One region of the Collinsella sp. AM24-1 genome, then DNA from elsewhere that is predicted to be linked to it. Evidence: riboswitches for the same ligand, from Rfam matches in the RefSeq annotation. Region 1 holds a riboswitch; the other holds the start of a gene.
What was found. Region 1 has a riboswitch for thiamine pyrophosphate ahead of thiM (hydroxyethylthiazole kinase). Riboswitches for the same ligand answer to the same signal wherever they lie in the genome.
Positions count from the first base shown of each region.

Region 1 (5,197 bases):
GCGCTTGAGCATCGGCATGAGGTCTACAATGCCACGCTCGATGACCTGGCACGTCGAGAGGCTGCCGGGGAAATCTTTGTGGTGCGGCCGAGCGAATCGGTGAAGGTGCCGTCGCTGTGCCGCGAACCGGATGAGCTCGAGCGCATCTACCAGGTCGGCCGCCACGATGCAGAGGCGACTTTGCCGGCGTTGGAAGCGTATCTGGCGGGGTAAGGGTCGCATACGGAAAGCGCATCCCGGAATGGAGGCCCAAACTGGGATGCGCTTTCCATTGCTGAAGATATGAGGCTGCGAATCAGCTGTTCGGCCTATGCCTATGCCTGCTGCCAGGTGTCGACAAGCTCCTTGGCCGCGGCGTAGGGATCGTCGGCGCTGCAGACGGCGCTCACCACAAAGAAGCCGTCGACGCCGGTTGCCTTAAGCTGCGGCAAGTCGGCCGTCTTAACGCCGCCGCCCACCACGATGGGCACGGGGCTTGCCGCGTGGAGTGCGGCCAGGTCCTCAAAGCTCTTGGTGATGATGGAGCCATCGGCTGCGCGTCCGCAGTCGCGCTTGGTCTCGGTCTCGTGGAGCGGGCCGATGCCCAGGTAGTCGACCAGACTCATGTCGGCGGTCTTGACGTACTCGAGCATTTCCTCGCAACGGGCCGAAAGGCCCACGATGGCGTCGGGGCCCAGCAGCTTGCGACAGACCTCGACGGGAATATCGCTCTGGCCCACGTGCACGCCGTCGACCGCAATGCCCTGCTCGCGTGCGGCGAGTACGCAGTCAAGGCGGTCATCGATCAGCAAGGCGACCTGACCGGTCTTGCCGGCCTGTGCGATTGCCTGCGCGGCATCGCCGGTCAGCGCAATGATCTCGCGGGCGCTTGCCACCTTGGAGCGCACCTGAATGCAGGTAAAGCCGGCGTCGAGCGCCTGGGCCACCACATCGCCCACGGGGCGTCCGAGGGTGTTTTCGGGGCCGAGCACCAGATAGGCCGAGATATCAAGGTTGTCGCGGATGCTCATCGTGCTTCCTCCTGCTTTTTGATCTGCGCTTCCATGCGCTCGAGTTTGCCGGTCATGGTGTCGGTAAATCCAGGTCGAATATCGGCTTTGAGCACGACTTCGGTTCGGATGCCCTTGTTCGCTAACACAAAGGTCGCGTCGCGCACGACCTGCATGACCTCGTCCCAGTCGCCCTCGATCTCGGTGAACATCGAGGTGGTGCGGTTGGGAAGGCCGCTCTCGCGAATGACGCGCACGACCTCGGCGACCTCGGCGGACAGTTCATCGCCGGTGCCGCACGGGGCGATGGCCACAGCGACGAGCGTGTTCATGCCGGCATTGGTTGCGGGCTCGGACATGGCTTATGCCTCCTCGAGCTCGAGTTGGTTATCGGCGATGTCTTGGGCGGTTGCGCGGTAGAGCTCGTCGATAAAGGCGACCTTAAAGCTTGCCGGGGCATCGGCGACGGCGGCGGCACGCGTGCCGGCGACGTTGTAGACGGCGGTACCGCAGACGGCTGCCGTAAACGGATCGGCAGCGCAGGCGTACACGGCCAGCACGCCGCCCTGCGAGCAACCGCAGCCGGTAATCTTGGACATGAGCGGGCTGCCGCCGTGGGATTTGGCCACGGTCGTGCCGTCGGTAATCAGGTCGACTTCGCCCGAGACCACAACGGCGCCGCCGGTGTAGCGAGCGAGCGCCACGGCGGCATCGCGGGCGGCGTCGACCGTGTCGGTGGTATCGACACCACGTACGCGGCTCAGATCGGCCGACTCGCCCTCAAGACCCCACAGGCCGGAGAGTGCGATGATCTCGGAGGCGTTGCCGCGTACGATGGCGGGCTTGTACTGCTTGAGCTCGTTTACCAGCTGGGTGCGCAGGCTACCGATGCCCAGACCCACCGGATCGAGCACCCAGGGCTTGCCGGCGTCGTGTGCCGCCTTGGCCGCGCGGGGAATCGTCTGCTCGTAGATGGGGAAGAGCGTGCCCATGTTGAGATAGATGGCGGCGCCGCCGGCAACGAGCGCCTCGCCCTCGTCGGGCAGATAGACCATGGCGGCCGAACCGCCCACGGCGAGCTGCGCGTTGGCGACAAAGTCGATCGTCACCGTGTTGGTGATGGAGCCGGCCATCGGATTGGTGGCTCGAATCTCCTCTACGGCCTTGACCATATGTTGCTTAAGCTGTTCCGAATCAATCACTGCACATGCCTCCTTGGCATAGAAAAGGGGCGCTGTGCATAGACAGCGCCCCTGTAAAGGCGGCATGCTCCCTACGCCAGCATTAACTGACAGGTTCAAAGGATTGGGCCCTATGCCCTCTCAGCCTTGTGGTTTGCACCGCCGGCACTCCCGCATCGAATCTGTTGTTCCCTATACTAGCGCACCTGCCAATATGGGACAGGTTTATTTTGGCAGGTGGCAACAGGGGCGCTGCATTTTCCCAGATAAAACCTGCCAAGATAAACCTGTCCCTTATTGGCAGGTCGTTACAATAGACGGGATAAAGAATGACCGAGGGGACCTTATGATCAAACTTGTTCTGACCGATATGGACGATACGCTGATTCCTGCTGGACACGATGGCGCCAGCGACTGCGCCATCGAGGGCATTCATGCCATGCAGGCGGCGGGCCTGCATTTTGGCCCGGTTTCGGGTCGCCAGCCGTCCGCGATGAGCTGGATGTTCCGCAATCGCTCCGAGTGCTTCTCGACCGGTGCGTTTTGCAACGGCCAGGTGATGTTTGTCGATGGCGAGGCGGTTGCCTCGCGCGCAACTGATAACGATGCCCTTATGCGCCTGGCCGACTACCTGGAGCAAGAGACCGACGATACCTATTTGAAGGTCTACCGTCTGGGTGATGACTTTTGGGACAACGACGCCTATTGCGTGACAAGCGATCCCGAGCGTGTGCGTCGCGCCATGGAGTCAGGCGGCAACGCGTGGCTCAAGGGCGAAGAGGCTCCCTGTCGCCCTGTCGTTGACGATGCCCCGGTATACAAGGCGAATATCTGGAGTGCCCGTTCGCGCGAGGAGCTCGCCGAGCTGCGCGAGCGTGTTGCCGCCGAGGTGCCGGAGCTCTCGCTCGTGTTTCCCAACAACCGCGTGCGCCTGTTCGACGTTCTTCCGACCGGCTGGGACAAGGGCTGTGCTGCGCTGGAGCTGGCGCGCGCTTTGGGCCTGACGCCCGACGAGGTGGCCGTATTCGGCGATTCCGATAACGATTTGCCCATGATCGATGCCGTTCCCAATTCCGTTGCAGTCGCCAATGCCAACGAGGCCGTCACGGCTGCCGCGCGCTGGCATATCGGCGCTGCGGCAGATGATGCGGTTGCCGGGGCTCTGCATCAGATTGCCGCCTGCGCCGCGACGGGGGAGATGCCGTCGTTTATGCGTCAGATGGACGCGACGGGTTTCGACGTCACGAACGTCTAGGGAGAAAGCCATGAAGCTCCAGCAGCTCAGATATGTCGTCAAAGTTGCCGAATGCGGCAGCATCACCGAGGCCTCGCGCCGGCTCTTTGTGTCGCAGCCTTCGATTACCGCGTCAATTCGCGATCTCGAAAACGAGATGGGTGTACACATCTTTGAGCGCACCAACAAGGGCGTCATTGTGTCCGAGGAAGGCGAGACCTTCTTGGGCTACGCGCGCCAGGTGCTCGACCAGGCCGACCTGCTCGAGGGCAAGTACAAAGGCACGTCCGAGCAGGTGCCGCACTTTAGTGTGAGCTGCCAGCATTATTCCTTTGCCGTTAATGCATTTGTCGATGTGATCCGCGAGTTCGATGCCGCGCGCTACGACTTTACCCTGCGCGAGGAGCAGACCCACGAGATTATCGAGGACGTCGCGCATATGAAAAGCGAGCTCGGCATCCTGTATCTGTCGGAGCACAATCGCGAGGTCATCGAGCGCATGCTGGCGGCCAACGAGCTCGTATTCGAAGGACTCTTCTGCGCTACGCCGCATGTCTTTGTGTGCTCCGACCATCCGCTGGCGGGTCGCTCGAGTGTGACGCTCGAGGACTTGGAAGACTACCCGTTCCTGTCCTATGAGCAGGGCAGCTACAACTCGTTTTACTATTCCGAGGAGCTGACCTCGACCTTTGAGCGCCGCAAGAATATCCGCGTGCGCGACCGTGCGACGCTGTTCAACCTAGCTATGGGCCTTAACGGTTACACGGTGTGTTCGGGCGTGATCAGCCATGAACTTAACGGCCCCGGCATTATCTCCATTCCGCTCGATGTAGACGAGTACATGGAGATCGGCATCATCACGCGCAAGAACACGACGCTTACGCGCTACGGGCAGGCCTATATCGAAGCGATTCGTCAGCACATCTAGACTGCTGCGTTCTGCACGGGTCAAATCTCTTTATGGCAGTCCCAACTAATATAGGAAGCATCTATATCAAACTGTTATAAACGCATATTTTACGATGTCCATATGAGCGCTCATACTCTGTCCCAGTAAAGCAACCAATGCAAAGGGAGATATCTATGAGCACTTTGATTCAACCGAACGCGCCGTTTCGTGCCGATATCGTCGGCAGTTTTCTTCGTCCGCAGGCTGTAAAGGACGCCCGTGCCGTCTATGTCGCGGGTAAACTCGACGCTTCCGGCCTTAAGGCCGTCGAGGACGAGGCCATCCGCGACTTAGTGGCCAAGCAGAAGGCTGCCGGCCTGCAGGTGATTACCGATGGCGAGTTCCGCCGCAGCTACTGGCACCTCGATTTTATGTGGGGCCTCAACGGCATTGAGCGCCGCGCCTCGCGCACGGGCTACATGTTCCACGATGAGGAGACTACCGCCGACACCGCCGTGGTAACCGGTCCCATTAGCGGTGAGAATCATCCGTTCGTCGAGCACTTCAAATTTATCAAGTCGCTCGAGGGAGAGGGCCAGGTCGCGCGCCAGACCATTCCGGCGCCGATCCAGACGTTCTCCGAAGTCACACTCGACCGCTGCGATGGCCAGCAGGAGAGTCTGCACGCCGTCTACAAGACCGACGAAGAACTCGTCGATGCCATTGCCGCAGCATACCGCACCGTGATTGCTGACCTGTATGCCGCGGGCTGCCGCAACATCCAGTTTGATGACTGCACCTGGGGCATCTACTGCGATACCGACTTTGTGTCCAAGACTGGCATGAGCCCGGTTGACCTGCAAAGGGTGAGCGAGCTGGGCGTGGCGCTCAACAACGCCGCCAT
Region 1 is NZ_QRHM01000002.1:79,777-84,973, forward strand. It holds gene DW661_RS01165 (patatin family protein) at 1-213, shown strand, start outside; gene DW661_RS01170 (thiamine phosphate synthase) at 315-1,010, opposite strand; gene DW661_RS01175 (thiamine-binding protein) at 1,007-1,348, opposite strand; gene thiM (hydroxyethylthiazole kinase) at 1,352-2,191, opposite strand; TPP riboswitch at 2,243-2,353, opposite strand; gene DW661_RS01185 (HAD-IIB family hydrolase) at 2,517-3,425, shown strand; gene DW661_RS01190 (LysR family transcriptional regulator) at 3,436-4,332, shown strand; gene DW661_RS01195 (5-methyltetrahydropteroyltriglutamate--homocysteine S-methyltransferase) at 4,488-5,197, shown strand, end outside.

Region 2 (5,197 bases), on a different contig from region 1:
CACCGCAACTTCCTTTTTGGCAGAGGAGAGTCCATGCTGCAGGTCATCATTTCGCCCGCCAAGCAGATGCGCGCGGCCCAAGATGCTTTTGAAGTCCTGGGCATCCCACCCTTTGCGCGCGAGACGGCTCGCCTCCACCGCGCACTGCTAGATATCGAGCGGAATGAAGGCAGCGACAGCCTGCAGGCGCTATGGAACGTGAGTGACAAACTGCTGGGGCCTTGCCTCAACATCCTGCATGAGTTCGGGCCCATCCTGAAAAACGGCGATCTCGACAATCCCGCACTCGCCTGTCACCTCTCCCCTGCCGTCATGTCCTACCACGGCATTCAATACCAGAGCATGGCGCCCGAGGTGATGGATTCCGCGCAGCTCGCATGGCTGCAAAGCCACCTGTGGATCCTCTCCGGCCTCTACGGGTGCGTTCGCCCATTTCATGCCGTCGAACCATATCGGCTGGAAATGGGCGCGAAGCTCGCCGTTGACGATGCCCGAGACCTCTATGCGTTTTGGAGCGACAAGCTCGCGCGGGCTATCGCCCCGGCAGGCTCAAACACCACGATCGTCAACCTCGCCAGCGTAGAGTACGCCAAAGCCGTTCTGCCCCATCTCGCGGGCGACGCCACGGTCGTCACGTGCCTCTTTGGCGAAGGCATCCGCAACGGCAAGCCCATCCAGCGCTCGACCGCCAGCAAAAAGGCACGTGGTTCCATGGTGCGCTGGATGGCAGAAAACAAGCTCGAGGATGTAAGCGGGCTCACCGCGTTTGACGTTGGTTATCGTCACTTTCCCGAGCTTTCAAATAAGAACACTTTGGTCTTCCTGAACGAACAGACCTTGTAGGACCACCGATACTTTTGAATGTGCTGCCTAGGCACGGCGTCTATTCCGCCAAGCCGTCGGCTTTGGCAACTTCGTTTGTCGAGCCATCTTGGTAGGTAATCTTAACGTGCTCCACCTCGGATACCGCAGCGCCCGCCGGGGGCTCCAAGCGCCATTCCGTCAGCGCAATGTCCATGGTCGTGGGCACGTCTCCCTGATCTTTGAGCTCCACCGTCAGCGTTTTGAGCGTCGCATCAAACGTCACGCGTTCGATTTCTTCGCCCGGAATAGACCCGCCGCTCAGCTGCAGCTGCACAAACTCGTCGCGCGGATACCAATAGTCACCCGGTGCGGCAACCGTGTTGCCACCAGAAACTTTCATGGTCATAATCGGCAGGCCCTCGTCGGCTTCAAACCCCCAGGTGGCGCCGCCATGACCGCCGAACGTCCAAATACAAAAGGCAATCACCAACACGGCAAGCACCGCAAAACCAATCGCGACAAGGCCATGGTGCGCACGGCTTTCCTCGGCCGATACGTCCCATTGCGTCTCTCGATATAGATGCTTGTCTTCCATGTTCGCCTCCCCACAGGCACGCTCGTTGGCCCAATCGTACCCATTCAGGCTATACTTGAGCCCATGACATAACGGGGAGCTTGCAGGACAAGACGGCAGGCTGAGATTGGGCGCGCCCGCCCTGACCCGCAAACCTGATATGGGTAATGCCAACGAAGGGAGCCGTGCCAATGAGCACACAGACCGAGCCCAAGCTCGTCACGCAAATCGACTTCGCCCGCGCCGGGCAAATCACACCGCAGATGAAGGAAGTCGCCGAGCGCGAGCATCGCGACCCCGAGTACATCCGCGAGCGCGTGGCCGACGGCCGCATCGCCATTCCCGCCAACATCGTGCACATCAAAAAAGGCATGCGCGCCTTTGGCGTCGGTGAGGGCCTGTCCACCAAGGTCAACGTGAACTTGGGCATCTCGGGCGACAAGGCCGATGCCGCCGAGGAATGGAAGAAGGTCAAGATCGCCGAGGACTTTGGCGCCGACGCCATCATGGACCTCTCCAACTCGGGCAAGACGCGCCAGTTCCGCCAGCAGCTCATCGACGAGACGCCGCTCATGGTGGGCACCGTCCCCATGTACGACGCCATCGGCTACATGGAAAAGCCGCTGGTCAAGCTTACCAAGGATGACCTGTTCGAGGTCGTGCGCGCGCACGCCGAGGACGGCGTGGACTTTATGACCATCCACTGCGGCATCAACAAGTCGGTCACCAAGACCTTTAAGGAGACCGGCCGCCTCATGAACATCGTGAGCCGCGGCGGCTCGCTGCTGTTTGGCTGGATGGAGGTCACCGGCAACGAAAACCCCTTCTACGAGTACTTTGACGAGCTGCTCGAGATCTGCCACGAGTACGACGTGACGATTTCGCTCGGCGACTCCTGCCGCCCGGGCTGCCTCTACGACTCCAACGACGCCACAGAGACTGCCGAGATGATCGAGCTGGGCAAGCTGTGCAAGCGCGCTTGGGCTGCCGGCGTCCAGGTCATGGTCGAGGGCCCGGGTCACATGGCGCTCGACGAGATCGCCGCCAACATGAAGCTACAGAAGCGCCTGTGCCACAACGCCCCGTTCTATGTGCTGGGGCCGCTGGTGACCGATATCGGCGTGGGCTACGACCACATCACCGCTGCCATCGGCGGCGCTATCTCCGCCAGCTCCGGTGCCGACTTCCTGTGCTACGTGACGCCGGCCGAACACTTGTGCCTGCCCAACGCCCAGGACGTGCTCGATGGCCTCATGGCTACCAAGATCGCCGCACACGCCGCCGATATCGCCAAGAAGGTGCCGCACGCCCGCGACATGGACGACAAGATGGGCCAGGCACGCCGCAAGCTCGACTGGGACGCCATGTGGAAGTGCGCGCTCGACCCAGTTACGGGCAAGAAGCGCTACGAGGAGTCTCCCGCCGCCACCGAGGGCACTTGCACCATGTGTGGCAAGATGTGCGCCGTCCGTACCGTTAACAAGGTGTTCGAAGGCACAACGATCGACCTCGGCATGGAGGATTAACGCGTCACCGGAGCCGCAATCGGTAACATGGTGTTCGTCAATTGTTGACATGTGAACATTTGCTTACATTTGCGTAAAGATTGCATCGCCCGCCCGGGTTCGGAATACAGCCGGCCCGGGCATCTTTATAATGCAGACTTAAAGACCCATTTGAATCCGACCGGACAAGGGAGTGAGCATGGATCGCAGTAAGGTACCCGCCGTTCTATCCATCGCGGGATCCGATTCCAGCGGCGGTGCCGGCATTCAGGCCGACATCAAGACCATCACGGCGCACCGCCTGTATGCCGAGACGGCCATAACCGCCATTACAGCGCAAAACACACTGGGCGTCACCGCCGTGCAGGATATCTCGCCAGATATCGTAGCCGCGCAAATTGACGCTGTCTTTGACGATATCCGCCCAAGCGCCGTCAAGATCGGCATGGTTTCTTCTGTCGAGATTATCGAAGTCATCGCCGACCGCTTGAGCGCCTGGAACGCAACGAACGTGGTCGTCGACCCCGTCATGGTCGCCACCTCGGGCGCGCGCTTGATTGCCGAGGATGCCTCCGAGGCACTCACCCGCCGCCTGTTCCCACTAGCAACCGTCATCACGCCCAATATTCCCGAGGCCATGGCCCTGCTTGACTACGAGGTCGACTCCGAGCGCACACAGCAAAATGCTGCCATGCTCCTCACCCGCCGCTTTGGTTGCGCATCCCTCGTTAAGGGTGGGCATCTTGTCAACGAGGCTAACGATGTATTGGCCGAGCCCGCGCCACTCGATGACGAGGGCAACCATCTGGGCGATCCGCTCACTACGTGGTTTCGCCACAAGCGCATTGAGACCAGCAACACGCACGGCACCGGCTGTACGCTCTCATCCGCCATCGCTTGCGCGCTGGCCCAGGGCATGGAACTTGCCGACGCCATCAACGCCGGCAAGGCCTACCTGACCGGCGCTCTCGCCGCTGGCTTTGACATGGGCAAAGGTTCCGGCCCCGTCAACCACATGTGGCAGTATTAAGATTCACAGCCCAGAGCCACCGCAAAGGGGGCAGGCACCTTTGCGGTGGCTCCCACAAACATCTCGATCTGTAACAGTTAGAGCCCATTTTTCGGCCCACCTGTTACAGATCGAGACATTCAAATTCCGCTGAGAAGATAATCTCAATCTGTAACAGTAACTCGGCAAAATCGACCCTAGATGTTACAGATCGAGACAAACGACCGATATCGACCTAAATAATCTCAATCTGTAACATCTAGCCCGTTTTCGACCTTACAACTGTTACAGATCAAGACAAACAAACGATCCAAAACCACCGCAAAGGGGGCAGGCACCTTTGCGGTGGCTTGGGCTCGCGCTACTCACCGAGCATCTCTTGGAGCTTGGCTGCCACGGCATGTCCCAAGCTCTCGTGGCTTTCGGGCATCATATGCAGATAGTCGATATCGCCCGGCTCGGCATAATCGGCGGCATTCAAAAAGTCGCAGCCAAACTGCTCAGCCACATGCGCGTAGTACTCACCAAAATGTTCCGAGGCTTCTACGGAATGCTCGTCAAAGTCGGTCATATATACATCGGCGATCTGCGGCTTAATCTTGATAGGTGCCATCAGCAGAATCCGTGGGCAGGGCGCGGCATCGGTCCAGGCAAACGCACGGACGGCGCGAATCAACGCCATGGCACCACGGGCGATATCGGAAGCTGTCACGCCAAAGACCGTCTTACAGTCGTTGGTGCCCAGCATGATCACAATGGCGTCCAGCGGCTTATGGGCCTCGAGCAGCATCGGAAGTGCGCGGATGCCGTTAAGATTGGTGTCCAGATGGCACATGTCGTCGCGTACCGTCGTGCGGCCGTTGAGGCCTTCTTCAATTACATGCCAGCCCTCGCCTAAGTCACGTTGGGCCACGCCGCACCAGCGCACATCCTGCGCATAGCGCACCGCGGTGCCGTCGCGCATGCCCGCCGGATCGTAACCATAGGTGTTGCTGTCGCCAAAGCATAGAACGTTTTTCATCGTAAGCCCCTCGCTCAGTAAAAAGCCGACGGAAGCAGCCTCTCCCGTCGGCTCGACCTATCTGTCAGCACGTACCGATTACAGGTACTTGCGCCAATCGTCCTCGTCCTCATCATCCTCGGTAGCAGCCTGGGCCTGCTCGGCGGCGCGAGCTGCCGCAGCGCGAGCGGCAACCTGGGCATAGGACTCCTCGTTGCGCTCGGGGAAGTTTGCCAGCACGTGCTCGAACTTGGCAAAATCCTCATCCCAGCGCGTAGAAGGCACGGCAAAGAAGACTTGCTTGA
Region 2 is NZ_QRHM01000025.1:20,926-26,122, forward strand. It holds gene DW661_RS08650 (YaaA family protein) at 34-843, shown strand; gene DW661_RS08655 (hypothetical protein) at 884-1,399, opposite strand; TPP riboswitch at 1,462-1,578, shown strand; gene thiC (phosphomethylpyrimidine synthase ThiC) at 1,570-2,904, shown strand; gene thiD (bifunctional hydroxymethylpyrimidine kinase/phosphomethylpyrimidine kinase) at 3,083-3,913, shown strand; gene DW661_RS08670 (GDSL-type esterase/lipase family protein) at 4,254-4,913, opposite strand; gene DW661_RS08675 (TIGR02452 family protein) at 4,992-5,197, opposite strand, start outside.
Region 2: it holds a riboswitch for thiamine pyrophosphate, as region 1 does, so the genes downstream of both, thiC (phosphomethylpyrimidine synthase ThiC) here and thiM (hydroxyethylthiazole kinase) in region 1, are expected to answer to the same signal.